4 regions of the Bradyrhizobium sp. CCGB01 genome follow, and region 1 is predicted to be linked to each of the others. Evidence: riboswitches for the same ligand, from Rfam matches in the RefSeq annotation. Region 1 holds a riboswitch; each other region holds the start of a gene.
What was found. A riboswitch is a leader RNA that binds a small molecule or an ion and turns the genes downstream of it on or off. The one in region 1 is predicted to bind cobalamin.
Positions count from the first base shown of each region.

Region 2: it holds a riboswitch for cobalamin, as region 1 does, so the genes downstream of both, metE (5-methyltetrahydropteroyltriglutamate--homocysteine S-methyltransferase) here and NLM25_RS24555 (TonB-dependent receptor plug domain-containing protein) in region 1, are expected to answer to the same signal.
Region 3: it holds a riboswitch for cobalamin, as region 1 does, so the genes downstream of both, NLM25_RS16010 (DUF1636 domain-containing protein) here and NLM25_RS24555 (TonB-dependent receptor plug domain-containing protein) in region 1, are expected to answer to the same signal.
Region 4: it holds a riboswitch for cobalamin, as region 1 does, so the genes downstream of both, NLM25_RS16075 (energy-coupling factor ABC transporter permease) here and NLM25_RS24555 (TonB-dependent receptor plug domain-containing protein) in region 1, are expected to answer to the same signal.

Region 1 covers NZ_JANADK010000001.1:5,319,782-5,327,687, reverse strand. The annotation lists gene NLM25_RS24585 (lytic transglycosylase domain-containing protein) at 1-262, opposite strand, end outside; gene NLM25_RS24580 (adenylate/guanylate cyclase domain-containing protein) at 588-2,324, shown strand; gene NLM25_RS24575 (hypothetical protein) at 2,451-2,627, shown strand; gene NLM25_RS24570 (hypothetical protein) at 2,780-2,992, shown strand; gene NLM25_RS24565 (hypothetical protein) at 3,094-3,351, shown strand; gene NLM25_RS24560 (hypothetical protein) at 3,473-3,694, shown strand; cobalamin riboswitch at 3,769-3,983, shown strand; gene NLM25_RS24555 (TonB-dependent receptor plug domain-containing protein) at 4,094-6,208, shown strand; gene NLM25_RS24550 (DUF6925 family protein) at 6,233-7,243, shown strand; gene NLM25_RS24545 (hypothetical protein) at 7,307-7,888, shown strand.
Region 2 covers NZ_JANADK010000001.1:1,795,014-1,802,919, reverse strand. The annotation lists partial or broken gene NLM25_RS44325 (carbohydrate porin) at 1-375, opposite strand, end outside; gene NLM25_RS08145 (TauD/TfdA dioxygenase family protein) at 2,069-2,998, opposite strand; cobalamin riboswitch at 3,709-3,934, shown strand; gene metE (5-methyltetrahydropteroyltriglutamate--homocysteine S-methyltransferase) at 4,034-6,361, shown strand; gene NLM25_RS08135 (avidin/streptavidin family protein) at 6,930-7,436, shown strand.
Region 3 covers NZ_JANADK010000001.1:3,514,435-3,522,340, forward strand. The annotation lists gene cobU (bifunctional adenosylcobinamide kinase/adenosylcobinamide-phosphate guanylyltransferase) at 1-433, opposite strand, end outside; gene cbiB (adenosylcobinamide-phosphate synthase CbiB) at 555-1,496, shown strand; gene cobD (threonine-phosphate decarboxylase CobD) at 1,508-2,473, shown strand; gene NLM25_RS16000 (cobyric acid synthase) at 2,462-3,910, opposite strand; gene cobO (cob(I)yrinic acid a,c-diamide adenosyltransferase) at 3,922-4,557, opposite strand; cobalamin riboswitch at 4,598-4,815, shown strand; gene NLM25_RS16010 (DUF1636 domain-containing protein) at 4,911-5,285, shown strand; gene cobW (cobalamin biosynthesis protein CobW) at 5,282-6,331, shown strand; gene cobN (cobaltochelatase subunit CobN) at 6,331-7,906, shown strand, end outside.
Region 4 covers NZ_JANADK010000001.1:3,526,979-3,534,884, reverse strand. The annotation lists gene cobT (nicotinate-nucleotide--dimethylbenzimidazole phosphoribosyltransferase) at 1-752, opposite strand, end outside; gene cobF (precorrin-6A synthase (deacetylating)) at 763-1,512, opposite strand; gene NLM25_RS16075 (energy-coupling factor ABC transporter permease) at 1,554-2,231, opposite strand; cobalamin riboswitch at 2,268-2,488, opposite strand; gene cobA (uroporphyrinogen-III C-methyltransferase) at 2,534-3,265, opposite strand; gene NLM25_RS16065 (cobyrinate a,c-diamide synthase) at 3,262-4,572, opposite strand; gene cobM (precorrin-4 C(11)-methyltransferase) at 4,572-5,354, opposite strand; gene NLM25_RS16055 (cobalamin biosynthesis protein) at 5,351-5,719, opposite strand; gene cbiT (precorrin-6Y C5,15-methyltransferase (decarboxylating) subunit CbiT) at 5,716-6,897, opposite strand; gene NLM25_RS16045 (cobalt-precorrin-6A reductase) at 6,896-7,642, shown strand; gene cobJ (precorrin-3B C(17)-methyltransferase) at 7,618-7,906, opposite strand, start outside.

The DNA.
Region 1 (7,906 bases):
TCAGCGCGGCGAGGTCGCCGGTCAGCGGCGGCGGCGCCGGCTTGTCCGAGAGCTCGTCGTCCTTCCTTGACTTGCGCTTGGCCTCGGCGTGTTTGCCGCGGCGCGACTTGACCGCAGCCTGGCGCTGCTTGCCGGCTTTGGCCTCATGCGTCTTCTTCGACGCGGACGGTTTGTGGCTGCTCTTGGCTGCCAGCTCGGTTGGGATGAAGGCCAAGGCGGCCATGGCAACGAGACACGCGAGCGAGCGTAGGCACTGGTTCATTCGATGGTCCCCCTGCGAAACCACTACAAACCAAGGTCCGCGACGACATGCGGCTTGAGAATCAAAGACGACACCAAAACGATGCCATGACATCGTTTCGCATTCCTCACGCTCGTTCAACAATGCGGCAAAATACGGATGGGAACTGGGGAACTTCCGAAACGGCGGAAACGGCAGTTGTTTTAGCTTTTGTTAACGAATGGGGCTCGCGCGACGGTTGCGCGCGGCTCGGGGCGTCGCAACGGCCAGATTGCGCGTGTTCCCGCCGTCAAATCCGGTGTATTGAGGTTCCAACCCGTCCCTTCAGCCCTTTACTCCATCGCTCATGCCGCTTTTCAACCAGTCGATCCGGCGCAAGATTGTCGGCATCGCCCTCGGATTGATCGTCCTGATGCTGGTCACCTCGATCCTGTCGATGGTGATGTCGAGCCAGGTCGGCGTCCTGCTCGGCGAGCTGACCGACCGCTACATCCCGGCCTACGGCAACCTCGCGCGCGCCAATATCCGTTCGCTGGAGCGGTCGGTGGCGCTGCGGCGCATGGTGATGATGAAGATGCAGGATGCTTCGGACGAGGAGGCCTATGCGGCGCGTCTCAAGGAGTTCGAGGAAGCCGACCGCAGGATCGAGGAGGAGACCTCGGGCGCGCGCAAGCACATCAACGCGATCATCGACGATAGCAGGACACCGTCCGACAATGCCGCGCTGGCGCGGATCGACACCCGCATCGAGGCGACGGTGTCCGAGCTGCGCCAGGGCATGAAGGAAGATCACGCAAGGCTCCTCAGTCAGATCGACGGCAAGCAGATGACGGAGGCGCGCGGCACGCTCGAGCATCTCGACATGCTGCGCGACCAGTTCAACCAGAAGATCGACGGTATCCGCGCCGACATGCTCAAGCAGGTCTTCGCCTCGACGTCGACGGTGATCGGCCGCCAGCATCAGGCGATCATCATCTCGGGTGTCGTCACCGTTCTCGCGGCGATCGTCGGCTTCGTCTTTGCGCTGATGGTCAGCAGCGGCATCACGCGGCCGGTGCGACTGCTCCTCGCCGGCACGCGCGAGGTCGAGGCGGGGCGCTTCGACAAGACCATCACCGTCTCGACCCAGGACGAGATCGGCGAACTCGCCGCCGCCTTCAACCGCATGACCGAGCAGCTGCGCCACAACGAGCGCGTCCGCGAGACCTTCGGGCGCTACATCGATCCCAAGGTGGTTCAGGGCCTGATCGACCGGCCGGAGGTCGCCATCGACGGCCAGCGCCGGGTGATGACGATCATGTTCTGCGACATGAGCGGCTTCACCTCGATGAGCGAGGGCATGACCCCGCGCGGCCTCGTCAAGGTGATGAACCATTATTTCACGGTGATGTCCGCGCCGATCCGCAGCCATCGTGGCATCATCGACAAATATATCGGCGACGCCATCATGGCCTATTGGGGCCCTCCCTTCATCGAGGAGGACGAGCCCGCGCTGCTCGCCTGCTTCGCCGCCATCGACATGGCCGATCAGGTGCCTGCGCTGCAGAAGCAGTTGCCCGATCTGCTCGGCATCCGCGCCATGCCCGGTCCCTGCGACCTGCGCATCGGGATTGCCACCGGCGAGGTCCTGACCGGCAGCATCGGCTCGGAGCTGATGATGAGCTTCACCGTGATGGGCGACGCCGTGAACCTCGCCTCGCGGCTCGAGCTCGTCAACAAGGTCTACGGCACCCGCATCCTGGTCTCGCAGGCGACGGCGGACGCGATCGGCGCGGCCTGCGAGCTGCGCGAGATCGATCGCCTGGCGGTCGCCGGCCAGAGTGCGCCGCAACCCATCTTCGAGGTGATGAGCAAGGCGCATGGGCTCAGCGTTCCGCAGGAGAGCTTGCGCGCGCACTATGCCGAAGGCCTCGCCGCCTATCGCGCGCGGCGCTTCGACGATGCCCGGACCGCGTTCAATGCCGCACTGGAAACCGTCCCGGGCGATGGCCCCTCGCGCACGCTGCTCGCCCGTATCGCGCAGTTCGAGGCCGATCCGCCGGGCGTGGAATGGGACGGCGCCTGGCGGCTGGAGCAGAAATAGGTAGTCACATCCTCTCCCTGCGGCCCGCGCTGGCGAAAATTGATTCTACTCCATAACGATGTTCGCAGTGACGTATTTCCCGGGCTTAGGTTACGTGTCCTTGAGGCGTTTGACGGGGACACGCCAATGACAGAACTTGAGGACAGGCTGGAGCGGTTTGAGACTCTCACCGCCGAATGCGAGCTGATTGCCAAGCTCGCCACCGACAGCACCAAGCGCGAATTTTATTTGAAGCTCGGGGAGCAGTACCGCCAGCTGGCGGTCGATATGCGGTACGTGATCGCGGCCAGGGCCGCGGCCTGAGGCCGGCTGCAAGCCGTTCTTAATGTTTGGCGCGCATCCTCCTGGATGCGAGCGTCGCGATCCATGATTGCTCGCGGTGGGAATGCCGAGGTCCGTTGCGATGCAGCGTATCTCGCCGACGTCGCTTTGCCGCTCCTTACCAGGGCAATCCCATGCGCCTGCTTGCAGTCCTCATCTTCGCGCTCATGACGGCGGCCTGCAACCAGGAGCAGGACATCACCGGCTCGACGCCGGTCTGCGCGATGCGGAACTACAGCTCCTACAATCCCCGCGACATGAACCAGTGCGTGGCCGCCTGCAAGGCGTGCGACCACGGCAACACGGTCACCTGCACCACGTCATGCACCCTCAAGGGCGCCCACTGAGCGGCGGAGGTTCGGGAGCCGGGGCTGACGGTGCTCGGGCACCGGAACGATTCACAAGGGTTAATCATTGAAGGGATGGGCAGGACGCGGAGTCCTATGGAATGGGTATGCTCGATCCCGGTCGGTTCCTGGTGTCGTGCTCGCATTGCAATGCATGGCCGATGGCGGCCAACGTAAAGCGTGCGAGCTGGTCGGCGTCGCCGCACGAGGTCCGCTTCGTATGCCCGCGCTGCCGCCGCGAGGAGACCGCCATCATCTCCGCCTCGGGTGAACTGACCCCGATCCGGCGCATCGACGTCCCGCCGCGCGACGTCACCGCGGCCTGGGCGCAGGCCCAGCGGCCAAGAGGGCGGGCATAGCCCACCCGTCACAATAGGACAGGGCGGGCGTAGTCGGTTCTGCACAGGGCCCGGTGCCGTTTGGAACCCGGCCGACCGCCAGGCGTTTTAGCCCGACATCAAACGCATCAAGGTCCTGCGAATGATCAGCGAGCATTTCGACACCCGCACACGGATCAACATGAAGCTGGCGCTGGATCGGGTCTGCCGCAATCGCCCGGTCGGCGAGGACCATGACTTCCGCAGGTCCGTTGCCGAACACATCATCCGATGCGCGCTCACGGGCCGCACCGGCATCGGCCAGCTCGTCGATGCCGGCGAGCGGGCGATGATCAGGACGCGTCAGCAGCGGGAGCCGACCTGATTGCGCCAGGTCAACCTGCGCGCGGTGCTGCGACGATCATGCAATCAGCCGATTGACTCACCGCTCCAACGACCCGTAAATTGGATCCTGACGGTTCTCCTCACGGAGATCAAAAGGGAACGTTGTGCGGGATTGTCCCAACGCCGGGATATTCTCAATGCAGCGGCTGCCCCCGCAACTGTAAGCGGTGAATCTTTCGTCATATGCCACTGGGAATCTCGGTCCTGGGAAGGCGACGTAAGGTAACGACCCGCGAGCCAGGAGACCTGCCGTCAGCCGTGGTCACACGCGAAGATGTCGGTCGGGGAGTACAGACATTAGCTTCACCGGAGCAATCGATCGCTCCGTGAAACCTCGTTCGCTGTGACGTGCCACTGACGTCATACCGAGGTTACAAGAGTGTCCCGTATTGTCTCTGCCGCCAGGCGCCTCAGCGCCGGCCTCTTCACGTCTGTTTTCCTGTACTCGTTCAATCCTTCCGCCGCGTTCGCCCAACAATCGGCATCGCCCAATCTGCTGCCCCCGGTCGAAGTCGGGCCATCCGAGCGTACGGCTCGGCCACCGGCCGTACGACATACGTCTGACAAGCCCGAGCGCGGGCGCGTCGTTCGAGCGCTGAGACCAGTGCCGCCGGTATCGCCCCCCGTTGCCGGTATATCCGCGGCCAATCTGTTTCCAACCGTCGTTGTCAGTCCAACTGGCATTGTCACTCCGACCAATCTGGTCGCGAGCTCGGTGACCGTCCTGACCGCCAGGGATATGGAGCGCGATCAGCGCCGCACAGCGTCCGATGCGCTCAGCGCCGTTCCCGGGCTCAACCTCGTCCAGACCGGCGGACCGGGCGGACAGACGTCGGTCTTCATGCGCGGAACGAACTCCAATCACACCAAGGTCCTGATCGACGGTATCGACGTCAGTGATCCCGGCAATCCGAACCGATCGTTCGACTTCGGCCAGTTGTTGACCTCCGACATTCAGCAGATCGAAGTCCTGCGCGGCCCGCAGGGCGGTCTCTACGGCGCGGATGCGCTGGGGGGCGTGATTTCCTTCGTGACCAAAAAGGGTGATGGTCCCGCCCGCGCGACCGGCTCGGTCGAGGGAGGCTCGTTCGGGACGTTCAATCAGACGGCAGGTCTGAGCGGGTCACAGGACCACTTCAACTATGCCTTCAACGTCGCGCATTTTCGCGCAAGCGACGTGCCGGTGACGCCTGTCGAACTGCTGCCGCCGGGCCAGAAGGCGATCGGCAATTCTTACGACAACATGACTTATTCGACCAAGCTCGGTGCCGATGTCAGCGAAAGCCTGACGCTCAATGGCGTCGCGCGCTACACCGACGCCACGCTGCGCTTCACGGGAGACACGTTTGATCCCGTGACACTTGCCAGCTTTCCCGCCGCCGCGCAAAGCACGCAGACCGTGCATCAGCTGTTCACGCGCGGCGAGGCGGTCTGGTCCATTCTCGACGACCGGATGAAGAGCTATTTCGGCGTCAACTACACCAACCACTGGAACCACAACATTTCGCCGGGCGATGCGATGCCGACCATCACCACCGGCGATCGTGTCAAATACGATTGGCACACCACCACACGGCTCGCGCCCAACAACAATGTCATCATCGGCGCCGAGCATGAGACCGAAACGCTGCAAACGGCGACGGTCTCCGCCCAGAACGTCAACAAGGCAGGATATATGGAGTTGCAGTCCCAGTTCGTGGACCGCGTCTTCTTCACGGCCAACGTCCGGCAGGACGACAACGAGCGGTTCGGCGAGCACCCGACCTTTCGCCTGACGTCAGCCGTGATCGTGCCGGTCACGGACACGAAGTTCAGGGGAAGCTACGGCACGGGATTCAAGGCGCCAACGCTCAACCAGCTTTACGTCAGCTTTCCTGCGTTCTTCTTCTTTGCGAATCCCAACCTCAAACCCGAGGAAAGCGTTGGATATGACGCAGGCTTCGAGCAGCCCTTGTTCAACGATCGCATTCGCTTCGGGTCGACCTACTTCCGCAACAACATCACGGACCTGATCCAGAGCACGTTCGATCCAGTGACATTCACGAGCACCAACACGAATATCGGCAGGGCCATCACGGAAGGCACGGAAAGCTTCGTCGCCGCCGCAATCACCGACCGCCTCCGCGTTCGTGCCGATTACACCTTTACCCGCGCCGTCGATGCGACGGCGGGACTGGAGCTGCTGAGGCGTCCGAAGGAGAAGTGGAGCGCGAATGTCATCTGGAATCCGATCGATCCGCTCACGCTGTCCGCGACCGTGCTGCACGTCGGAAGTTTCGTGGACGGCAACCGCGACTTCAGCATTCCGCGTCTGCTGGCGCCGGCCTACACTGTCGTCAACGTGGCCGCCGAATATCTGGTCACCGATCAGATCAAGGTATTTGGCCGGGTCGATAATCTCGCCAATGTGCGCTACCAAAATCCGACAGGCTTTCTACAGCCGGGACTCGGCGTCTATGGCGGCATTCGCCTTGCGAATTACGACGTCAGATAGCGGGACTCCGGAGGAAGCGATCTCATGACGACAGCCGATCCGATCATGGACTTGCTTGCAGGTCAGCTTGCCGATGCCGAGGCGGGCTGGAGCGTCGGTACGTTCGGGGCCATTGCCGAGTTCACGCGCGAGCCCGGCGATGCCTTGGACACGGAGCGGTCTCGCAACGGGATCAGCGTTGTGACGGAGAAGGGTGGGATACGCATCGCCTCCCACCCCGACCTGCGCCTCATCGCGTCGGAATCGCCGACCACCGAAAGCTGGAGTCACCGCGTCGCGATGTGTCTTCCGCATGAAGCTGGCATCATGAGCGGCCGCACGGTGCTGACGGAAATCGGTCCTGATCGCGCAGCGCTGCGCCATCGGGATCGCAACGGCATCCTGTTCGACCTTGGCCTTGGAACGTTGCAGATCGACGCCTGCATCCGGACCGGCGAGGCGGATGTCGTCGCCGCGCTCAGGAGCCGTGCGGGGCAATCCGTGTTCGCGCCGGATAGCGATGCCATGCGGGTCATCCTCGCCGCCAATCCGCATCGCGTCTTCATCAGCCGGATCGGGCGGGCCGAAGTGTTCCAGCCGATCCCGCCACCGGGCGGCAAAAGCCCAGATGGTCCGCACACGCACGTCCTGCCAAAGCTGCTCGCGCATCGCCGCACCCATGCTGCGACCGAGCCGCTGCCTGATGGCTGGATCCCCTGTGCGCATCTTTATCCGGCCCATCCGCTGCGCGATCAACTCGGCCGGCCACACCCGTTTCGGCCGGATCAGCACGCAGCGTTCCAGGCCCTGCTCGAACGCTACGGGCTGCCGGAGCTGACGGCGCTCAAAAGCAACGTAATCGGAGCCGTCGCGAAGGGGCAGGGACCTGAGACCGTGACGCTTCCGTCCGACCGCACTGCGCGCGCCGCAGTTCGGGTGACCGTGCGGCAGCTCGCGGCCGCGGAACCGCGCGCGCCGTTGCTTCTCGCCTGGCTCGCCGCATACGACCGGCGCGATCCGACCGAGGCCGAAGACCCCATGGAGGCCCTTCACTAAAGCCCGGATGCACTGACCCCATACCCGCAAAATGTGCTACAAATCCTGCAAGGAGATCGTTTCATGACTGTCACTATCCTGCCGCCTCATGCCGACCGCTTCCGCCTTCATCCGGTTGCGCCACGGCTTGCGCCGATGTTCTGCTTTGCGCTGCTGACCCTGTCATGCGCGCTCGCCAGCTTTGCGCTGGCCTGCGCAACGCCGTTTGCAGCCTTCGCGGTCGTCGCGGCCGCGATGCTGCCGCTGCGTCCGGCGCTGCTCGTCGTCACTGGCGCCTGGCTCGTGAATCAGACGATCGGTTTCAGCGTCCTGCACTATCCGATCGACGGCAGCACCATTGCCTGGGGTTTTGCGATTGGCGCCGCGGCGCTTCTATCGACCGTAGCAGCATCGGCTGTGCTCCGCATGCTGCCGCAGGGCCGCGCGCCGCTGGTGCTGGCGATCACGCTCGTTGCCGCCTACGCGGCCTATGAGCTCGTGCTGCTCGCCGCGACGCCGGTCCTCGGCGGCGAGGGGGCCTTCACCGCGGCCATCGTCACGCGCATTGGGCTGACCAGCGCCGTCTGGCTCGCCGGCCTCGTTGCCGCCTGCGAGATCGTCCGCCTGGTCGATCCGTTCCGTCGCAAGGGAGCGATGTCGGCCTGAGCGCCGCTTCGCTCCATA
Region 2 (7,906 bases), 3.5 Mb from region 1:
ACTGCAATCGAGTAAAAGAACGCCCGCGTTGGTCGTAGTCCAGTCTAACCCGTCCGGATTTTCGGTAATGTGCGCAAATTGACCGTCTGGACTGAGAGAACGCTGTATTGACATCCGCATATAGAATCGATCATCGAAATTGTACTTCAGATTGAGACCGGGCGTCGGCGCGGCATTGTTGCTCATGCCTGCCTGGTACAGGATATTCGATGAAGCTCCAAAAACATTAACTGCTGCATTCCCTCCAACCACGGTACCTGCGAACTCATTTATGTTTCTGAGGTAGCCCATTTTGAGTTCGAGTTTCCCGTCCAAGAACGTCTGATAGTAGGCGATCGTATTGATCCCAACTCTATCTGGCCCCCCGGCTTCCATGTCCAATATTGCTGCTGGGCTCCCAAAATAATCTGACCATCTGGAATCCCAAAGCGACTGAGATCGTACGTCCCGATCATGAAGTTAAGCGTGTTAAATGTCGGGTTCTGACCAGCATATAGCTGCTCGTGGATCGTGCTCCTTGCTGCACTTGGCAATTGATTGACTACGAATGTGTTTACCGTCCCGCCAACATAGCCGATCCCGACATCCGCCAGCGCAGATCTAACGCCACCCTGATCCTGATCTATCGTATCGGCCGGACCTGGAATATTGAGCCACATACCTCTTTCGCGGAGGTGCTCGAACTTTGCGAACGGGTCATTCCTTTGAGTTTTCCTCCAAGCAATTGCATCCGCTCTGTCAGATTTTGGTGCAAGTGAATTCATAGTCTCTACGGGCGCCGAGCCATCGGTGGGATACGCTACTGCTTGGGACCAGACGCCTCGGGATCTGACAACCGGACGATTCTTATTTTGAGTTCTTTCTTGAGTAACTTCACTTGAAGTGCCGCTTTTGGGGCCAGGCACGTTGGTAGCTTTTGCCGGCGCCGCGCCTCCGACGGGGCTCGCCGCGAGAGATAGTGCCACAACAAACCATCTCTGCGTGTTGACTGCACGAACCCTCGTGTCCAGCGCGCTAGCCGCAAGGCAAAGCAATCGACGGGGCCGGAGCCTCAACACCTTTGAAGCCTGAGCAGCGCTCGACGATCGCGCAAGATGATTCATTAGCAGCTTCAATGAGGCGGGAGAGAAAGCAGCTGGAGCAGATCTCATTGCTGAGATGACGAGATAGCAGATCCATCAGGCCCGTAACGCGACCAGATCTCGCTTGCATCCCGACTCCCTTAGCGTGAAAGGCGCCGATTTCGTTGCCCCACGAGTGCCATGCGTCCCCCATCTCCATCAATCACCAAGGTTGGTAGGTGACCCAGCGCAGTGCGTTGCGTTCCGATTCGTGTCGTCAAACACCAACGGGCGCATAATCAAAGAGCGGCCGCTTCTGCGCGGCATCTTGCGCCTACAACTTGTTCAAGGACTACGTCGGGGGGTGAGCTTACAGACACAGAGGCGCGCAAAGCGTGCTCTCGACATCGCCGCTCATGAAGACTTGGAGCGGTACGTCTGCTGGAAGAAGTGAGCTTCCCCGCTCATAACTTGCTTCTCAAAGCCACGGACGCGTTCCGGTGGAAACACTTTCGATACCGCAAATCGGCCTTGCTGAGTATAGTAGTTCGTGCAGATGGATGAAGGCATCGTGTGGCGATCTGCTGAATATTGCGATCCAATGGGCGGTGTTAGAACTTGTCCGAGATGAACAAAATACATACTGACTGCTATTCAGCAGGTCCGGCAGAGGCTCGACAAGAGTCGAGGCCAGCGCACGCGAGCAAGCAAGCCGATCGAGAGCCCGATGTAAGGAAGTCATTAGGCCCAATAAACTTGCACGATACCTCTTTTTCGAAGGAATCGCGCTCTGTGCAGCCGCAACGCAACCCAAGTTCCGCCGCTTGCAGTTCGTTTCTTACAATCCCACAGCTGGTCAAGCCAATGGGGCCTTTCAGGAATCGATGCGTCTTCTAATCTGAGAGCTAGCACCACGGCGGTCAATGACCGTTGGCATGATGCAGCGATAGGCGGACTAAGCAGAGACTGCCCTGCCTGTTTTGCGGGCAATCCATCCTGTAGACCCGCTAAGCGACCTTTGCCACAGGCTTCTTGGTCGCTGTTATGCGGGTTACGCTGCTCTGACCATCGATGCTGATGGGTATCTCGCCTGCGACTGTGGCGCGACGAACGACGCGATGCTGGTCGCCGTAATCATTCACCGCGTAATGTTGCGTGGCGCGATTGTCCCAGACCACTACATCACCTTCCTTCCAGCTCCAGCGCACAGTGTTTTCGGGCACAGTGATATGGGACTGAAACAGATCAAACAGCTTCTGACCGTCGTATTTTGGGATGCCAACAAAACGTTGTACTAGGGCGCCGAGCACCAGCGTGCGTTCGCCGGTCTCAGGGTGGACGCGCACGACAGGATGCTCCGTCTGATAGACCGTTTTCGTGAAGACTTCGTCCAAGTGCTTCTTATCGAGCTCGCTGGCGCGGGGCATTATTGCGTAGTCGAATGCATTGCTGTGGAAGGCCCAGAGCTTGTCCGCAAGCCGTTGCAGCGGCGGTGCCAGGTCGAGGTAAGCCGTGACGGCATTTGACCAGACTGTATCGCCACCGAAAGATGGCATCACAATGCCGCGCAGCACCGCTATCTTGGGGTAGGCATCGACGAACGTTCCATCCGTGTGCCACAGGTCGGCTCGGCTACCGGCGCGAGCCGAATCAAGCTCGATGATCGACGCTGTTCCATTAATGGCACCGCGCATCGGATGAGCCGCCAGACTTCCGAAACGAAGAGCAAAGCGCTCCTGTTCGGCGTCGTCGAGATGTCCTTGGTCGCGAAAGAAGACAACCTTGTGCTCGAGCAACAGCTCATTGATGGCGGCGATCGTTTGGTCGGGCAGATCGCCCGAGAGCTTGACCTTTCGAATTTCTGCGCCGATGCGCGCTGCGCGTTTGATGACGTCGGCGCGAGGAATGACACTATCCGAGACGATCATTGCATTCACAGCGGCACTCTCCAAATTGAGAGATCTGCGGTTCGATCGCCAGACCAAGCTACTCAGCTGGGATAGAACCTGTCGAACGCCACGTTGCGGACAGCATAGCGCCAATCCGTCAAAACCGAGTGACCCCGAGGAGCCGATTTATGCGCGCTTCGGGGTCTCGAAGAGGTGAGGTCTGGCCTGCGTGACGGTTTCTTATCTATTGATTGACCGAATCTGTCAGTTGGATCAATTGCTAACATTGGTAGTTGACTGAGGCATAGGCTTTACTACTCGCTGGCCAATTGATGCAGAAATTGCAGCTCCGTTCAGCGCCGAACGCGCAAAAAAACACCAGTCGGGTGGATAGAGGAATGAGAGAGGGCCCGTGAGATCGATCCTGATGGGAAGCTCAGCGCTAAAGAGCCGCAGTGCTAATCTCATGCGATCGGAAGTCCCAAGAGTAGAGTTGTTCGATCGGTGTTACCGTCCTCACAGCGTCGGAGGTCCAACACCATCGGCGACGCGATCATATGGCCTTCCCCCAGCGCTCCGGGGCGAACAAGGCTTAGGAAACACGTTACGGCGCAAGGTTAGCGTTTTTCGGCCAAGCTCGTCGGGCTGATGCAAGCGCAGAGGTTTACACCATTGATTGCCACGGACTTAAGAACCTCATACCTGCCAGCATGCCGCGGAAAAGGTGATCATGAGGTTGACGTAATCCTTAGGTTACAGATAATCGAAGGCGTCGAGGTTCTTCAGGTCTCGCCTGATCTGGAGCTAAGAGGGAAGCCGGTGCGCTCTGGATCCTTTCGGGATCGAAGTAATGCCGGCGCTGCCCCCGCAACTGTAAGCGGCGAGCCTGCATTCACACGTGTCACTGAAGCAGACGCTTCGGGAAGACCGGATGTAGGCGATGACCTGCGAGCCAGGAGACCTGCCCCGACAACATAATCGTCCACGGGCGGGGTGTCCGGTGGTACGCTAAAGCAGCAGGCGCTTCGCAGCCCTCCTGCCTGCGTCCGCCATGGCTGCCCCCCAAACAATGGGGTTAAAGCTATGTCTATTCTCTCACTTCCTGTCGCAACACTCGGCATGCCACGTATCGGGCCACGCCGCGAACTCAAGCAGGCACTCGAAGGCTTCTGGGCCGGTAAGATCAGCAACCAGCAGCTTCTTGAAACTGCAGCCGGTCTTCGTGTCGCAAATTGGGCGCGTCAGAACTCGCTTGGCGTCACCGTCATCCCGTCAAATGACTTTTCACTCTACGATCAGGTTCTCGACACGAGCGTCATGGTTGGTGCCATTCCGGAAGCGTATGGCTGGGACGGCGGTCCGGTTTCGCTGAAGACTTATTTCGCTATGGCGCGCGGCTCGCAAACCGAGGATCATGAAGCGAGTTGCAGCCACGCCGATGATGCCCGCCCCTCTGCCGCGCAGGAGATGACCAAGTGGTTCGATACGAACTATCACTACATGGTGCCCGAATTCCATCAAGGTCAGACCTTCAGGCTCTCCTCCCGAAAGCCGATCGAGGAATATGAGGAGGCGAAAGCCCTTGGCTATCAGACGCGTCCTGTTCTGGTAGGACCAGTCACCTTCCTGAAGCTTGGCAAGGGCGCCGATCTGACTTTTGATCCGATTTCGCTGCTCGATAGCCTCGTGCCGGTCTATGTTGAGGTACTCAAGGAACTAGCGAAACGCGGAGCCGAGTGGATTCAGCTTGATGAGCCGTGCCTTGTGATTGATCTTGACGAGACCACGCGGAATGCGCTCCAGCGCGCCTATAAGCGTCTCGCCGACGACGTACCTGGCATTAAGGTCATGGTTGCAACTTATTTCGGGGCGATCGGCGACAATCTGTCGACCGCTCTGGAGCTGCCTGTGGCCGGACTGCACGTCGATCTTGTTCGCGCTCCCCAACAATTGAATCAGATTGAATTCGGCGCCCGCGCGGACCTTATGATTTCGCTCGGCGTGATCGATGGTCGCAACGTGTGGCGTTCCAACCTGTCGGCGCTTGTGGACCGGCTCAAGCCCGTCGTTGCCAGGCTCGGCAAGGATCGCCTGCAGCTGGCGCCCTCCTGTTCGCTCATACACGTCCCCATCGACCTTGAGCTCGAGACCGAGCTCGATTTGGACGTGAAGAGCTGGCTTGCATTCTCGGTTCAGAAGATCGGGGAACTCGCGGCCTTGGCGAAAACGCTTGCGGGCGATGAGAATGTCGCCGCGCTTGCCGAATCAGACCTTGCGGCAACGGCTCGCCGAGTATCCTCAAAAATCCATGACACGGCCGTCGCGCAGCGGACGGCCGCGATTGGCGATGATATGCGCCGCCGCAATAGCGCGTTTGCGAGCCGGACCGAAATTCAGCGCAAGCGATTCGGCCTGCCCCTTTTCCCCACGACGACGATCGGATCATTCCCGCAGACGACCGAAGTTCGCAAGGCCCGCGCGGCCCATGCCAGTGGGAAGTTGACAGACGTACAGTATGAACACTTTCTGAAGAAGGAAACGGCTCACGCCGTCCACTGGCAGCAAGACATCGGGCTCGACGTGCTCGTCCACGGCGAGTTCGAGCGCAACGATATGGTCCAATATTTTGCTGAGCAGCTCTCCGGATTCGTGTTCACCAAGCACGGTTGGGTACAGTCTTACGGCTCTCGTTATGTTCGCCCTCCGATCCTGTTCGGTGACGTCTCCCGGCCGAAGCCGATGACCGTTCGGTGGTGGAGCTACGCGCAATCGTTGACCAAAAGGCCTATGAAGGCAATCCTTACGGGGCCCGTGACGGTCCTGAATTGGTCGTTCGTCCGTGACGACATTCCGCGCAGCGAGGCCTGCCGACAGATCGCGCTCGCGATCCGTGACGAAGTCGCCGACCTCGAAAAGGCCGGTGCAACCATGATCCAAATCGATGAGGCTGCGCTTCGCGAAGGTTTGCCGCTCCGCCGATCCGAGTGGAAGCCTTATCTGGACTGGGCAGTGGACAGCTTCCGCATATGCTCGTCCGGCGTCGTCGATGCAACGCAGATCCATACCCACATGTGCTATTCGGAGTTCAACGCCATCATCGACGCAATTGCCGCGATGGACGCGGATGTCATCTCGATCGAAACGTCCCGTTCTAAGATGGAGCTGCTTGATGCATTCACGGCGTTTAAATACCCGAACGACATCGGCCCCGGCGTCTATGACATCCACTCGCCTCGCGTTCCGGAAGCCAATGAGATGGGAGATCTGATCGCGCTGGCTCGCCGACGGCTGTCGGACTCACAGCTCTGGATCAATCCGGATTGCGGCTTGAAGACTCGCAAATGGGACGAAGTGCGTCCGGCACTGGCCAACATGGTCGCAGCCGCCCGCGAACTGCGCAAGGCCTGCTGATTCCAGCGTGACCTTACCATAGAGCCGCGTTCGTTCGACGGAGCTTGTCGGATCCACCCGCAACTGCCCCCGCAGCAGCTTCGCCGGCGGGAGCGACGAAGACGGGTTTATCGGAGGCTCCGCGGCCATGCCGATAACCCTGTGTTCGACAGCTAGTACGAACAATAACACATCAGATTGCATATTCGTGAAAAGTCACCGGCGACGTTTTCCATCACACGCCTCAAGCATCGGGCTGCACCTGGACTAGTCCCACTTACGCGGTGGCCACACCTCGCAGTACCTAGAGGGACTCCGTGGGATCGTTACTGACGCGGCCGACCGGTGTGCTACCCCCATTGCCGTACAAGGCGCAGACCTGCGGACAGCTAAAGCAACCAGATCGGCCGGTCACGGGTCAGCCGCCCGCGTCTGACTAACCGCACCACTTTGCCTTTGCCTAACGGAATTGCAAACGTCGATCACATCTCAACCTGCTAGCGCTACCACGTCAAATCGCTCGTTTGAATTACCTACGTCGAGTTTTATAACCAAGTCGATTCGTTACTGAAGCGGTATGGAGTCGGAAATGTCTCAAGCAAAGTGGAAATTGACGAACTGGATCGGTGCGGCCTGCCTAGGTGTACTTCCAACGGCGCCTGCAGCGGCGCAACCGATCTGGACCTGGATCAACCAATACGGCTCAACCCTAGTGGTTGAGAATTACAATGCGAACACAGGTGCGATTGCCGGCACTTACACGAACAATGCGGGCAATAGCTGCGACGAAGGTGCGCCTCAGTTGATGACAGGCTGGCTCGCACAGACTAACACTGGCACGGCGATCAGCTTTTCGGTGAATTTTGCAGGTTGCGGCTCGACAACCGTGTGGACGGGACAGCTGAACGCTACCTCGGGATTTCAGGGACTCTGGCTACTTTCACTCGCCGAAGCGGTGGCGTGGAATGGCATCAGCGCTGGCGCGGACACTTTCGCTTTCGCAAGCGGCGACAAATCAAAGCTTCCGTCCGCTGCCGGAGAGGCGGCCAAGGGAGGCGCAGGCGAGAAGCTCTCGAATACAAAGAATCGCAAATGACATGACCTGCCACGGGCGCGGGAAGGAACGTATCACGGACAGTTCATCCGCACTGATTGGTTAGCGATTTCGAGATGGGGCCTTGCCGCGCCCGACGGCCTGATCTATTCGGGCGCGGTTTTATTCGTTTGAGGACGCGCAGGCTCAGCGTATCGTCGATTCAATGTGCGAAATGGATCGCCTGTTGCAGTTAAACCGCCGCCAAGTCGCGAGACGTTCCGTTGGATTCTGAACTTCGGTGTTTACCTAGAGCTCGCCGATCGCGGAAAGTTCGCAAGCTGATCAAGCAGATATCGGTGGTAAGAGGTTAGTGGCCGGAAACCAGCCGAAAGCGCGGCGCGCAGGCGCAAGAATCTACTCCGTTTGGTGGAACGTAATGGCCATTTTTGCGTGCCGGTTTTGGGCTGGTAATTTTTTTAATGAGCAACTCGATCCTGGCGATGTACGCGTTTGGAAGTGCTCCGATCCTG
Region 3 (7,906 bases), 1.8 Mb from region 1:
TCATGATCCCGGCGGCGTCACGAAAGCTGCGCGCCAATGCATTGTCGGGCACGATGCCGAGGCCGACCTCGTTGGTGACGAAGACGATGGGGCTTTTCAGGCGGGGCAGGGCGCCCGAGAGCTCGGTCACCTCGCGTTCCCAGTCGCGCTCTGCATGCATCAGGTTGGAGAGCCAGAGCGTCAGGCAGTCCACCAGCCTTGCACCGCCGCCGTCGGTTGCGAGCAGCACCTTGACGAGATCGAGCGGCACTTCGCGTTCGATCCAGTCGGTTCCGCGACGTGCGCGATGCTTCGCAATGCGCGCCTCCATTTCGGCATCGAGCGCCTCGGCCGTGGCGACATAGACGGGCTGTCCGGGAAAAGCGCGCGTGCGCATTTCCGCACGCTTGCTCTTGCCGGATCGCGCTCCGCCCGTGATCAAGATGACGGCCATCAAAGTCTCCTGTCAGCCTGACTAATCACCAATCGTGGTCAAAGACAAAGCCGAAATCAGGCGGCCGGGGGCTTGCGCTCGCCCCTCGCTTTGCGCAACAGGGGCGGGACAGGAGGCAAATGTGGGCTTTGCGGGCGCGATGGTGGTGGCGATGGCGGTGGATGCCCTGCTGGGCTGGCCGTCATGGCTGTTCGCGCGGATCGGCCATCCCGTGACCTGGCTCGGCCGGCTGATCGCCGCCGTCGATACCGCCTGGAATCGCGCGTCCGATCCACCGGCGCTTCGCCGCGCCGCGGGCATCGCCGGGGCGCTCGTGGTGATTGCGCTCGCGGTCGCGCTTGGCTGGGTGCTTCAGTCCTTGCTTCCCTCTGGCTGGATTCAGATCGTGCTGGTGGGCGTCCTGGCGTGGCCGCTGGTCGCTTTGCGCTCGCTGCATGATCATGTGGCTGCCGTGGCGGCACCCTTGCAGGCCGGTGACATCGCCGCTGCGCGCGAAGCGGTCTCGCGCATCGTCGGCCGCGATCCCGCCGCGCTCGATGAAGCCGGCATCGCGCGCGCGGCGATCGAGAGCCTCGCCGAGAACGCTTCCGACGGCATCGTCGCGCCGGTGTTCTGGGGCGCGTTGTTCGGCCTGCCCGGTATTTTGGGCTACAAGGCCATCAATACGCTGGATTCCATGATCGGCCATCGCAGCGAACGGCATGAAGCCTTCGGCTGGGCCGCCGCTCGCATCGACGATGTCGCGAACTTCATTCCGGCGCGCCTGACCGGATTCTTGTTCGTGCTGCTGGCGCCGCGGCGATCGGAGGCGCTGTCGTGCATGACGCGGGACGCCGGCCGCCATCGCTCGCCCAACGCCGGCTGGCCGGAGGCGGCGATGGCCGGTGCGCTTGGTGTGCGCCTCAGCGGTCCCCGCATCTATCACGGCAGCGCCACCAACGAGCCGTGGCTCAACGAAGGCGCGCGTGATCCGCTCGCCGCCGACATCAGCGAGGGATTGACGGTCTACCGCCGCGCCATGCTGCTGCTCGCCGGTGTGCTTGCGGTCCTTGCCTTTGCGTGAAAGAACGGAGCATGCGCGAGCACGGTGGAAATCTCGATCTGGCCCAGCAGCGTTTTGGCGGGCGCGCGGAGGACTGGATCGACCTGTCGACCGGGATCAACCGGCTAGCTTATCCCGTGGGCGAGGTGAGCGCGCGCGCATGGAGCGCGCTGCCGTCGCGCGCCGAGATCGACGCATTGCATCAGGCCGCGCGGCATGCCTATCGCACGAGCGCGCCGATCGTCGCGCTTGGCGGCGCTCAGGCCGCCATTCAATTGTTGCCGCAGCTGGCACCGCGGGGCCGCGCGAGCATCTTGGCTCCGACCTACAACGAGTATGCCGGGGTGTTGTCGGCCGCGGGCTGGGATGTCCAGGAGGTCAGCGAGCTCGACGCGATGGCCGGCGCGGACCTCGCCATCGTCGTCAATCCCAACAATCCCGATGGCCGGTGTCTTGCTCCGAGCGATTTGCTCGCATTGCTTCCGCGCGTCGGCCGTCTCGTCGTCGACGAGAGCTTTGCCGATGCGGTACCGCAGCTTTCGCTTGCATCACAGGCGGATCGGCAGGGGTTGCTGATCCTGCGCTCGTTTGGAAAATTCTTTGGCCTTGCCGGCCTGCGGCTGGGCTTTGCACTTGGCAATGCGGCCGACGTCGCGAAGCTCGCGGCGGCCTCGGGGCCATGGCCGGTCTCGGGCGCAGCGATCGCGATCGGCAGCCGCGCGTTGCGCGACGATGCCTGGGCGGCGGCCACATCAGCTCGGCTTGCGCGTGACTGTGTTCGCCTCGACGAGATGGCACGAGAACAAGGCTGGGCGCTGGTTGGCGGCACGTCGTTGTTTCGTCTCTATGAGACGCGCGACGCGCTTGCCGCGCAGGAGAAACTCGCGCGCGGCCAGATCTGGTCGCGCGTCTTCGCGCGGAACCCGACATGGCTGCGCCTCGGACTTCCCGGCAGCGAGGCCGAATGGTCGCGCCTTGCCGAGGTCCTAGCGCGCTAGCGCGAGCAGGCCTTCGACATCGAGATGCTTTTCGATGTGGTCGGCGAGGGCGTCGAGCGCGCTTTCGACCCTCGCATGATACGGCTCGTTGCCCGCGGGAATATCGAGCCTGGCCAAAAACGCCCTGCGGAAGTCATCCGATGTGAAGAGGCCGTGCAGATAGCTGCCCTGCACGCGGCCATCACTTGATATCGCGCCTTCCGGCTCGCCATCCAGCGTCGCGAACGGGCGGGCGCGATCCGGCCCGTCAGTGCGGCCGATGTGGATTTCGTAGGCGTCGATCGGCTGATCCGTCGCGGCATGTACGGCCGCAACACGCGTCAGCGTCTTCTGCGGGCTCATCACCGTTTCCACGTCCAGAAGTCCGAGGCCCGGTGTGTCGCCTGCGGGGCCTTCGATTCCATCCGGGTCCGCAACGCTGCGTCCGAGCATCTGATAGCCGCCGCAGAGGCCGAGCACATGGCCGCCCCTGCGGTGATGTGCAAGCAGATCGATGTCCCAGCCCTGAGCGCGCAAGAAGGCGAGATCGCCGCGGGTGGATTTCGAGCCGGGAATGATGACGAGGCGGACGTCGCCGGGAATCGCGTCGCCCGGACGCACCATCACGAGATCGACGTTCGCCTCGAGCTTGAGCGGATCGAGGTCGTCGAAATTGGCGATCCGCGACAGCGCGAGGCAGGCGATCTTGCATTGGCCCGGCTTGCGCGCATCGCTGAGGCCCAGCGCATCCTCGGCCGGCAGCTCGCCGGCGCGCGCGAACCAGGGCAGCACGCCAAGGCCGCGCCAAGCAGTCTTCTGCTCGATCAACCTGTAGCCGTCGTCGAACAGCGTGGGATCGCCGCGGAACTTGTTGATGACAAAGCCCTGGATCATGGCGGCATCATCGGGGTCGATCACCGTCTTGATGCCGACGAGCTGGGCGATGACGCCGCCGCGATCGATGTCGCCGACCAGCACCACCGGCACGTCGGCCTTGCGCGCAAAGCCCATATTGGCGATGTCGGCCTTGCGCAAATTCACCTCGGCCGGACTGCCGGCGCCCTCGACCAGCACCAGATCTGCGCGCGTCTTCAGCCGCTCGAAGCTCTCAAGCACGGCGCCCATCAGCGACGGCTTCATCGCCGCGTATTCGCGCGCCCGCGCGGTCGCGATGCGCTTTCCGTGGACGATCACTTGCGCGCCGACATCGGTCTCGGGCTTCAGCAGCACCGGGTTCATGTCGGTGTGCGGCTCGACGCCGGCGGCGAGGGCCTGCAACGCCTGGGCGCGGCCGATCTCGCCGCCATCGACGGTGACGGCCGCGTTGTTCGACATGTTCTGCGGCTTGAACGGGAGCACGCGCAGGCCGCGCCGCGTGAAAGCGCGCGCGAGACCGGCGACGATGAGCGACTTGCCCACGTCCGAGCCGGCTCCCTGGATCATCAGCGCACGCGCCATCGGGAGTATCTTCAGAACTCGACGCCGGCTTGGGCCTTGATGCCGGAGCGGAACGGATGCTTGACCAGCGTCATCTCGGTGACGAGGTCGGCGATCTCGATCAGCTCGTCCTTGGCGTTGCGCCCGGTGAGCACGACATGGGTCATCGGCGGCTTCTGCGTCGTCAGGAACTCGACCACTTCGGCGATGTCGAGATAGTCGTAGCGCAGCGCGATGTTGATCTCGTCGAGCACGACCATGCGCAGGCTGGAATCGAGGATCAGCTCCTTGGCTTTCTCCCAGCCGGCACGCGCGGCGGCGATGTCGCGGGTGCGGTCCTGCGTCTCCCAGGTGAAGCCTTCGCCCATGGCGTGGAACTGGCAGAGGTCGCCGAAATGGCCGGTGAGCAGGCGCCGCTCGCCGGTATCCCATGCGCCCTTGATGAACTGCACGACGGCGCAGGGGAAGCCATGGGCGACGCAACGGACGATCATGCCGAAGGCGGAGGAGGACTTGCCCTTGCCGGCGCCGGTATGGACGATGACGAGGCCCTTTTCGCCGCTCTTGGTCGCCATGATCTTGTCGCGGGCGGCCTTCTTCTTCGCCATTTTCGCGGCGTGGCGGGCGTCGGTTTCCTCAGCTGTTTGGGTATCCGGTTCAGGCGTCATCGGTCCCGGTCCTTCGGCTTGACAAGAGGCGGCCGGGGGCAAATGGTGGCCCGGCGTTGGTTCCTGTCCTATGACAGGCGAAGAGGGAATGCGATAGGGTCCGAATCGGCAGATTTGGGTTCAAAATGCAGCCGCCCCCGCGACCGTGACCGGAGAGATGCCCGAAGCCACTGATCCCCAGGGATCGGGAAGGCGGGGATCGAAGGGGAAAACCCTGCTCCGCAAGCCGGGAGACCTGCCAGCGCGGACGAGTTTTGGACCGGCGGACGGGGTGTTCCGCGACGGGGAAACGGGCCTTCAAGAGAACGGTCCGTGTGCCTCATCGCCTCCCGATGTTTATCCTGGAAGAGGCGATGACCGTCACACTTCACGTCTGTATCACCTGCCGTGCCGGCGAGACGCCTGGCGAGGGCGAGGCGACGCCCGGCAAGCGCCTGCATGGTGCGATCCTCGACGCCGGCGTGCCCGACGGTGTCAATGTGGTTCCCGTTGAATGCCTGTCGGCATGCAGCCAGGGGTGCTCGGTCGCGCTCAGCGCGCCCGGCCGCTGGTCCTATGTCTATGGCCGTCTGTCGGACGCGAACGCGCGCGACGTGGTCGCCGGCGCCGCGGCCTATGCGGCCGCGCCTGACGGTCTCGTGCCCTGGCGCAGCCGCCCGGAAATATTCCGCAAGCAATCGCTTGCCCGCATTCCCCCCATTGCCGTCGTGCCGGAGGCCGCTGAATGAACTCGCTCGCAAAAGTCCCGGTGACGGTGGTCACGGGTTTTCTCGGCTCCGGCAAGACGACGCTGATCCAGCATCTGCTCGCAAACCCTGACGGCAAGAAGCTCGCCGTGCTCGTCAACGAGTTCGGCAGCGAGGGCGTCGACGGCGAGATCCTGAAATCCTGCGCCGATGCGAACTGCCCGGAAGAGAACATCGTCGAGCTCGCCAATGGCTGCATCTGCTGCACCGTCGCCGACGATTTCATCCCGACCATGGAAAAGCTGCTGGCGCGCCCGGTGCGGCCCGATCACATCCTGATCGAGACCTCGGGCCTGGCGCTGCCAAAACCGTTGTTGAAGGCGTTCGACTGGCCGGAGATCCGTTCGCGCATCACGGTCGATGGCGTGATCGCGCTCGCCGATGCGGAAGCCGTTGCCGCCGGCCGGTTTGCGCCGGACCCGATTGCTGTCGAAGCGCAGCGCGCGGCGGACGAGAGTCTGGATCACGAGACGCCGCTGTCGGAAGTGTTCGAGGACCAGATCGCCTGCGCGGACATCGTGCTGCTGACCAAGGCCGATCTCGCCGGCAGCGCAGGCATCGAAGCAGCCAAGGCCGCGATCACCGCCGAGATGCCGCGCCGCGTGCCGATGCTCCCCGTCACGGACGGTGCGATCGATGCGCGCGTCATCCTCGGCCTCGGCGCTGCCGCCGAGAACGATCTCGCCGCGCGCCCCTCGCATCATGACGGCGAGGAAGATCACGAGCATGATGATTTCGCATCCGTCGTGATCGATCTTCCGGAGGTTAATGACATCGACACGCTGGTCGCTTCGGTCCAGCGCCTGGCGCGCGAGCAGAACGTGCTGCGTGCCAAGGGCTATATCGCGGTCGCGGGCAAGCCGATGCGTCTGCTGCTGCAAGCCGTCGGCGAGCGCGTGCGTCACCAGTTCGACAAGCCCTGGGGCGCAGGCAGCAGGCAGTCAAAGCTCGTCGTGATCGGCGAGCACGGCGATATCGACGAGGCCGCGATTAGGTCAGGACTTGGTCTTTCAGGATCTGGCATCTGATGCACGTCGTCTTCCGCGAGAGCCGCGGTCTCGAGGAGACCGCGACGCCAAGGGACATCGGCCAGGACCCGGCCGATCTCGTGGTGCTCTCGTATTCGGATTCCGATCTCGCCGCGTTCGCGGCCGGCTGGCGGCGCGGCCAGAGCAGCCTGCCGTCACTGCGGCTCGCCAATCTCGCGGAGCTGCGTCATCCGCTGTCGGTCGACACCTATGTCGAGCGCACGCTGTCGCAGGCGCGCGGCATTCTGGTGCGCCTGATCGGCGGCGAGTCCTACTGGCCGTATGGGTTAGCTGCCCTGCAACAGCTCGCTAGGGATCGCAACATCGTGCTGGCCGTGCTGCCGGCCGATGGCCGCGATGATCCGCGGCTCGATGCGTACTCGACGCTGCCGGTCTCAACGCTGCGGCGGCTCAAGGTGCTCTGCGACACCGGTGGGCCGGTCGCGGCGCAAGCGGCGATCGCGCAGCTTGCGCTGGCCTCGGGGCTCTATGCCGGGCCGGTCGTCGGCGAGATGACCGTGCCCGAGATGGGATTTTACGATCCCGCGCGGGGAGTGATTGCGGCACCGACAGCGAGCGAGGGGAAGCCGCTCGCGCTCGTGACCTTCTATCGCTCTTATCTCACCGCGGCGGACACCGGCCCGGTCGATGCCCTGATCGCTGCGCTACGCGAAAAGGGGTTTGATGCGTACGGCGTGTTCGCCGCCTCGCTGAAGGCAGCGGGTGTCGCGGATTGGCTGCGAGCCTATTTCGCCAAGAATCCTCCGGCCGCGATCGTGAATGCGACGGCGTTCTCTGCCGTAGGCGACGACGGCACGACGCCGTTCGATGCCGCATCCTGTCCGGTGTTCCAGGTCGCGCTCTCCACGGCGCGGCGCGAGGACTGGGCGGAGTCGCTGCGCGGCCTGTCGCCGGGCGACCTCGCCATGCATGTGGTGCTGCCCGAGGTCGACGGCCGGGTGTTCACGGGCGTGGTGAGTTTCAAATCCGCCGCGACGCGTGATCCCGATCTGCAATTTTCGCATCTGGCGCACAGGCCGGACGAAGAGCGTGTGACGGCCGTCGCCGCGCGGGTTGCGGCCTGGCGTCGCCTCGCGGAGAAAACGACCGCTGAGAAGCGCGTGGCGATCGTGCTCTCGAACTATCCGGGCCGTCCGCATCAGATCGCGCATGCGGTGGGGCTCGATGCGCTGGCGTCCGTCGAGGCGTTGTTGGCTGACCTTGCGGCGACCGGCTTTGACGTCGCGCCGGTTCATGTCCTCGGCGAGACGCTGCTCGAGCAGAAATTAACCTGGAGCATCGCCGATTACCGAGCGGCGCTCGCGCGCCTTCCGCAAGTCCTGCAGGATGATCTTGCGCAAGCCTGGGGTGCGCCCGAGACCGACCCGGGTTGTCGTGACGGCGCATTCCATTTCGCGGCTATCGCTTGCGGCCAATCGATCATCGCGGTTCAGCCGGAGCGCGGCGATGCGACCACCCGCGATGCCGACTATCACGATCTCGCCCGCACGCCGCGCCATGCCTATGTCGCGTTCTATCTCTGGCTCAGGCAGCAGGGCTGTGATGCCGTCGTGC
Region 4 (7,906 bases), 1.8 Mb from region 1:
GCGATGATGGCACCGCAGATCGCCGCAATCTCGAGGCCGCCGACGGCGCACAGGATCTTTTCGGGTGGAGCACTTGCGATGCCATGATGCGCGATCGCGGCATCGATCACGCGCGCCTTGTGCGCGCGGCCGGCCGCGTCGACGCCGGTACCGCTGCCCGCGACCTCGTCGGCACCCATCCCGAGCAGGCTCGCCGCAATCGCCGCCGCCGTCGTGGTGTTGCCGATGCCCATCTCGCCGAAGATCAGAAGATCGGGCTGATGGGCCTCCGCGCGCGCGACGGCGCGCTGGCCGGCTTCGAAGGCGAATGCCAGCTCCGCAGCGGTGAGCGCAGCTTCCACGCTGAAATCGCGCGTGCCGCTGCGCGGCTTGTCGATAACGATTCCCGCCATCGCCTCCCGCGCCAGCGTGCCCGCGTCGACGATTTCCAGGCTGGAGCCGAGCTCACGCGCCAGCACCGAGATCGCGGCGCCGCCAGAGGCAAAGTTCGCCATCATCGCGATGGTCACTTCCTGCGGATAGGCCGACACGCCCTGCGCGACGATGCCGTGGTCGCCGGCGAAAACGATGATCGGGACGCGCGCGGCACGCGGTTCTCCGGTCGCCTGCAGGCCCGCAAGCTCGATCGCGAGCTGCTCGAGCCGGCCGAGCGCGCCGGCCGGCTTTGTCAGTTGCGCCTGCCGCGCGACCGCCGCCTCGCGATGGACCGCGGAGATCTCGGGGCACTTCTTGTAGACCCATTCGGGGAGCATGCTGCCTCGCTTACGGCCTGCGCTTGAGAATGTAGCTGTCCATGATCCAGCCGTGCCGCTCGCGCGCATCCTGTCGCGCAGCGACGATGCGCGGACCGACGTCGGCGAGTGCACCGGACATGACGATCTGATCGGGCATGCCGAGATAGGCGCCCCACCAGATGTGAAGCCCGGCTGGATCGAGCGACTGGAACGCCGTGCCGCCGTCGAGCATCACAACCACGGTATCGACACCCTGTGGCCAGCCGCCCTCGCGCAAACGGCGCCCTGTCGTGACGAGAAAAGGCTCGCCGATGTCGTTGAGCGGCAGCGCATGCGCCGCGCACAGCGCCTGAATCGAGGTGATGCCGGGCACGACCTCGATCTCAGGCAAGGGATTGAGCCGGCGCGCAATGCGCAGCGAGGAATCGTAGAGCGAGGGATCGCCCCAGATCAGCAGCGCAACCTTGCCTTCGCTTCCCAGATGATCCGCGATCGTCTGCGACCAGGCCGCCGCAACGGCATCGTGCCAGTCATCCACGCCCTTGCGGTAGTCCGCATCAGTTGCGTCGCGCACGGGAAGATCGAACTCGGCGATGCGGGTCTTGTCGTTTGCCAGCACATCCGCGCAGATCGTGCGCCTGAGATCGGCGAGATCGGACTTCGCTGTGCCCTTGCGCGGGATCAGGACGAGATCGGCCGCGTTGATGGCACCGATCGCGGCGCGCGTAAGCTGCTCGGGATCGCCGCAACCGATGCCTATCAGGGAGAGCGTGAGCATCGCGAGTATCAGGGGCGGCCCTCACGGCCGCCCCTGGTCTCTCAGGCTGCGTTGTGCAGGCGCGGTGTGACGAGGCCGGGCGCGGTGACCCCGCGCAGCGACTTCGCCAATGCCAGCACGGCGAGATCGGCGAGCGGCTCGATCACGATGACCAGCGCATAGGACGCCGCGAACGTCGCGATGCTGGCGAGGTTGCTCATGGCAAAGCCGGAGCCATAGAGTGCCCAGAACGCCACCCAGGCGATCACGCCCGCCTGGTAGGTCGTCGAAAGCGCCAGCGCCTGACGATACTTCAAGTCGACATAGGCGGTGTTGCGCGCAATGATCCGCGAGGCGATCGCCTGGATCGCAAACAGCGGCACCAAAAGTGTCGTCACGTTCATGCCATATTGCGGCAAGTCCGGCGGCTCGAAGAACACGCCCTGGAGCAGCAGGCCGAACGCGAGGCCAAAGGCCGCGGGCGCGGCGCCGAACAGCAGGAACAAGGTCGAGCCCAGGATGAAGTGCACCTCGGAGACGCCGACCGGGAAGTGCGGCAGGATCTCGAAGAAGACGAAGACGAGGCCCGTGGTGACGAGAGTGCGCGCAGCAAACGAGCCGATGCCCTGCTCGCGCACGGTCTCGACCGCCAGCTTCAAGGCAACGCCGCCTGCGGCGATGCCGGTTGCGTAACTCAATACAAGCTTGGCGCCCGTCACTACCCCGGGTTCGATATGCATGGCTCAGATCCTTCCTGCCGTCACACCCGACGGCCTTGGCCTCAAAACGTGCAGGGCCGGTCTCCTGGCTCGCGGCTCACTGGGGTTCTCCGGCCTTCCCGAGCCTTGCGGCCCAGTGGCTGATCGAAGTCCCTCACCGCTTACAGTCGCGGGGGCGGCTGGGGTTTTGGGCGCCGCAACTGGGTCCGCCCACCCCCATTCCCGATTATGCTCCGGCGCTTTGCGCCGCGTCGAGCACCATGCATCCCATGTGTGCCCCTTTCGCAAGCCGGGCGTCAAGGGGCGAAGGGCGGCCGGCGCCGTCACGACGGATAATCCCCCGCCAGCGCACCGAACAGGATCACGGCCGCCGTCGAGGCTGCGCCGCCTCGCGCAAGCCGTTCGGCCAGCTCGGTCACGGTGGTGCGGATCAGCCGCTCGTCCGGACGGCCGAGGGATTCGGCGAACAGCGCCGGGGTGTCCGCGGCGAGGCCGTGCTCGATCAATTTTGCGGCAAGCGCCGGAAAGGTGCGCCGGCCCATATAGACGACGGTCGTCGCCTCCGGATCGGCCAGCGCCGCCCAGTTGAGGTTTGGCGGCAGTTCGCCGGTGACGTCGGCCCCGGTCACGAACTGCACCCGGCGCGAGGTATGGCGCCGGGTCAGCGGAATGCCGGCTTGCGCCGCCGCAACGCAGGCGGAGGTGACGCCGGGAATGATCTCGTAGCCGATGCCGGCCTCGCGCAGCGCGTCGAGCTCCTCCTCCAGCCGCCCGAAAATGCCGGCATCGCCGGACTTCAGCCGCACGACGCGCGAGCCGGTTGCGGCATAGTCGACCAGCAAGCGGTTGACGTGGTGCTGCTTGGTCGAGGGCCGCCCTGCCCGCTTGCCCACCGCGACCAGATTGGCGCCGGGCCGGGCCAGATCGAGGATCGCGCCGGAAGCAAGATCGTCATAGAGCACGACGTCGGCATCCCGCAGCCGCGCGGCGCCCTTGAGCGTGAGAAGCTCGGGGTCGCCGGGGCCGGCCGAAATGAAAGTGACAAAACCGCTCACCGATCCTCCGCGATCAGATGGAAGAACGTGCCGGTGGCATGGTCCCGGCGCGAGCCGGTCTCGGCGATGACCGCACCCGTTGCATCGTGCACGACCGCCAGCGGCGTATCCGGCTGCGCGACGATCGTCGAATAGTGGAACTCGTGACCGCGCAGCCGCGCGCCGACCTGATGCCCCGGCATCGGGGCTGCGAGCGCAGCGAGACGATATCCCAGATGCATGCGGCGCTTGGCAAAGCTCGTCTCGAGGCCAAGCAGGCCCGTCATCTCGTGGCGAATGCCGTCGGCGTCGGTCAAAGCGGTTCCCAGCACCATATAGCCTCCGCATTCGCCGTGCACCGGCCGTGTGTCAGCGAAGGCGCGCAGGCCGCTGCGAAAGTGCGCATTGGCCGCGATTGTGCCGGCATGCAGCTCGGGATAGCCGCCGGGGAGCCAGCATACATCGGCGCTGGCATCGGGCGCTTCATCGGCAAGCGGCGAGAATGTCGAGATCTCGGCGCCGGCCGCGCGCCAGGCTTCCAGCATATGCGGATAGACGAAGGAGAAGGCTGCATCGCGGGCCAGCGCAATGCGCTGGCCGGGCGGCGTCACATTCAGACCATTTGCGGCCGGTTGCGGCGACCAGCTGGCTGCCGAACGCAGCACCGCATCGAGATCGACATGTTCGGCGACGAAGCGCGCGGCCTCGTCGATCAGCTTGCCGATCTCGGCCTGCTCCTCGGCCTGTACCAGGCCGAGATGCCGCTTCGGCAGGCTGATCTCGGCATGGCGTGGCAGCGCGCCGAACACGGCGATGCCGGCATCGTTGAGCGCGCGGCGCACCAGGTCTTCGTGGCGCTGGCTGGCGACACGGTTGAGCACGACGCCGGCAAGGCGCACACCCGCGCGATAGTCGCGAAGGCCCGCGGCAATTGCGGCGGCCGTCTGTGCCTGTCCGGAGGGGTCGATCACCAGCACCACCGGCCAGCCCAGCATCTCCGCGATATCGGCGGTCGCGCCGGTGCCGCAGACGCCGCGCGCGGCAACGCCGTCGAACAAGCCCATCGAGCCTTCGGCGAGCACGACATCGGCATCGGTGCCGCGGCTGACGAGATGCGCGATCGTCCCGCGGTCCATGGCCCAGCTATCGACATTGACGGAAGCACGTCCCGTGGCGGCAGCATGGAAGGCGGGATCGATGTAGTCGGGCCCGCTCTTGAAGCACTGCACGTTCAACCCGCGATTGCGCCAGGCGCGCGCGAGCGCCAGCGTCAGCGTCGTCTTGCCGACGCCGGAGGCAGGCGCGGAGATGACGAGCCCTGCCGGCATCACGATGCCTCCGGAAAGCGCGGCTCGGCGCCAACAGGCCGATAGCGGCGATCGTAATCGGCGGCATAGAGACGACTCTCGTCGAAATCCGTCGCGCCGAGCGTCCTGCCGACCAGGATCAGCGCGGTGCGCTCCATCTCGCCAGCAACAGCAGAATCGATCGTTGCCAGCGTGGCGCGGACGATGCGCTGCTCCGGCCAGCTCGCACGCCAGACGATCGCGACCGGACAATCCGCGCCGTAATGCGGCGTGAGCTCGGCGACGACGTTGTCGAGCAGGTGGATCGACAGATGGATTGCGAGCACCGCGCCGGTCGCGGCGAAGGCGGCGAGCTTTTCGCCTTCAGGCATCGCGCTGGCCCGGCCCGGTGTCCGTGTCAGCACCACGGATTGCGCAAGACCCGGCAGCGTCAGTTCAGTCTCCAGCGCCGCCGCTGCCGCCGAGAACGATGGAACGCCCGGCGTCACCGTATAGGGAATACCGAGCGCGCGCAGGCGGCGGAGTTGCTCGCCCATTGCCGACCAGATCGAGAGATCGCCGGAATGCAAGCGAGCAACATCCTTGCCCTCGGCGTGCGCGGCGGCGATCTCCGCCATGATCTCGTCGAGCGACAGCGGCGCGGTGTTGACGATCCGCGCACCGGGCGGGCAATGCGCCAGTACGCCCTCAGGGACCAGCGAGCCGGCATAGAGGCAGACCGGACACGCCGCGATCAGGTCGCGGCCACGCAGCGTCAGCAAGTCAGGGGCGCCCGGCCCCGCACCGATGAAGTGCACCGTCATGCACCCTCTCCTTCCGCGATCGCCGCCGTCGCGGTGCGATCCTGCGAGACCGCCCGCGTCGCAATCAATCGCGCGCGCGGGCCGGCCGCAGCGAGCGCCGCGGCTTCAGCGACCGATCCGGTACCGAATTTTTCCGCGACGAGCTTCGACTGCGTCGGCGTCTCGATGCCGGCCAGCATGTCGGCCGGGACAGCCATGACCGGCACGCCGCATTCACGCGCGAGCTGCTTCAGCGCCTCCGCATCGGCTTTCTCGCTGACAGTCGCGACCGCCGCAAGGCCTTCACTGCCACCGGCTGCCAGCAGCGCCTCACGCAGCGAAGCCAGCGTGACATCCTTTCTGAATCCGAGCCCGGCGACCTTCATCGGACCGCACTCCACTGCACCACGGGACGCGCAGCCTCCCAGGACCGGTAGCGGCCGAGCGGCCCGGCATGCGCGATCTCGACCCGCATCAGCTCGCCGCCGTGGCGCTGATGCAGCTCGCCAAGCAGCGCCTCCGTCTCCAGCGTCACTGAATGTGCAACCAGCCGGGCACCCGGCGCAAGCCGCGACCAGATCGCGTCGAACATCGCGCTATCGAGACCGCCGCCGATGAAGACGGCATCCGGCAGGTCCAGCGCAGCGAGAGCTTCGGGCGCGCTCCCCCCGATGACGGTGATCCGATGCGCCAATCCGAACGACGCTGCATTGCTGCGAATGTTCGCCGCGCGATCCTCGCGCGCCTCGATGGCGATCGCCGTCCCGCCGCACAGCGCCCACTCGATCGAAATCGAACCCGAGCCAGCGCCAATGTCCCACAGCCGCTCGCCCGAACGCGGCGCCAGCGCCGAGAGCGCGAGCGCCCGCACCGGCCGCTTGGTGATCTGGCCGTCATGGACGAAGAGATCGTCCGAAAGTCCCGAACTGCGGGGAATGCCCTGCGCGCCCTTCGCCTCAATTGCCACTGCGACCAGGTTTCCAGCGAGATCGCCGGCAAAGCGGTCCGCACGATGCTCTTTGAGGCTTTCGCGTGGGCCGCCGAGCGCGGCGAGAGTCCAGAATACCGAGGCCCCCCATCCGCGCGCGCTCAGCCATTTCGCGAGATCACCGGCGGCTTTCCCGTCGCGCAAGAGACAAATGATGCGCGCGCCATTCGCCAGATGCGGAACGAGACGCTCGAACGGCGCGGCGTGGAGACCAAGACAGGCAACAGCTTCGAGGCGCCAGCCCAGCCGCGCGGCAACAAGAGAAAACGTCGACGGGGCTGAATGGGCAACCCACTCGCCCGTGTCGAGCTTCTCGGCAAGACTTGCACCCGCGCCGTGCCAGAAGGGATCGCCGGAGGCAAGCACCGCCGTCGGCCGGCCACGGCAGCTCAGCACGACATCTGCGTCGAACGGCACCGGCCATGGGCGGCCGCGGCCGCTCACGCCGGCAAGCGCAAGATGCCGTTCACCGCCAAAGACGGTTTCGGCGTTAGCAAGCGCCTTTCGGCTTGCTTCCGACAGCCCGGCAAGGCCATCTTCGCCGATACCGATGATGGTCAGCCAGGGATCAGCCATGCCGCGCGCCCTTATTCTGGGCGGAATTGCCGATGCGAGCGTGCTCGCCGCGGAGATCGCGCGCTCGCGCATCGACGCCGTCTATTCCTATGGCGGCCGCACCCGCCTGCCTGCCGATCAGCCGCTGCCGACGCGCATCGGCGGTTTTGGCGGCGTGAGCGGGCTGACCGATTACATCCGCGGCGAAGGCATCACGCATGTGATCGACGCGACGCATCCCTTCGCGGCCGAGATGAGCCGCCACGCGGTCGAGGCCTGTGCGGACACCAAGACGCCGCTGATCGCACTGGAACGTGCGCCCTGGACCAAAGTGCCCGGAGACAACTGGATCGAGGTCGCGGATGTCGACGCCGCAGCCGCCGCGCTTCCCGAGGCGCCGGCAAAAGTGTTCCTCGCCATCGGCCGCCAGCACATCGCGCCGTTCGCGACCAAGCCGCAGCACGCCTACACGCTGCGTTTCGTCGATCCGCCCGAAGCAGCGCTGCCCTTCCCGGCTGACGTGATCGTATCGCGCGGGCCATTCATGCTCGACGGCGAGCTCGAGATGATGCGCGCGCGCGGCATCGCGTGGATCGTCGCCCGCAACTCCGGCGGCGACGGCGCGCGCGCCAAGATCGACGCGGCCCGCAGGCTCGGCCTGCCCGTGATCATGATCGCGCGGCCAAGACTGCCCGAACGGATGCGGGTCGAGAGCGTGGCCGAGATCATGCAGTGGCTCGGTCATCGCACCTGCCTCGGCGCATAGACCCAGCGGCCGACGCGGCGCGTCTGGGAGTTACCGACGATCACCAGCGTGCGCATGTCGGCCATCTCGGGCGTCGCTTCGTTCAGCGTGACCGTCTCGATCTTCTCGTCGGCGGTGCTGATCGCGCGCGCGAAAATCACGAGGCGATCACCGCAGCCTGCCTCTTTCAACACGGCAAGTGTGCGGCCAAAGCCCTCCGGCCGGCTCGCCGAACGCGGATTGTACATCGCAATCGAAAAATCGGCTTCCGCGGCAAGCCGCAGC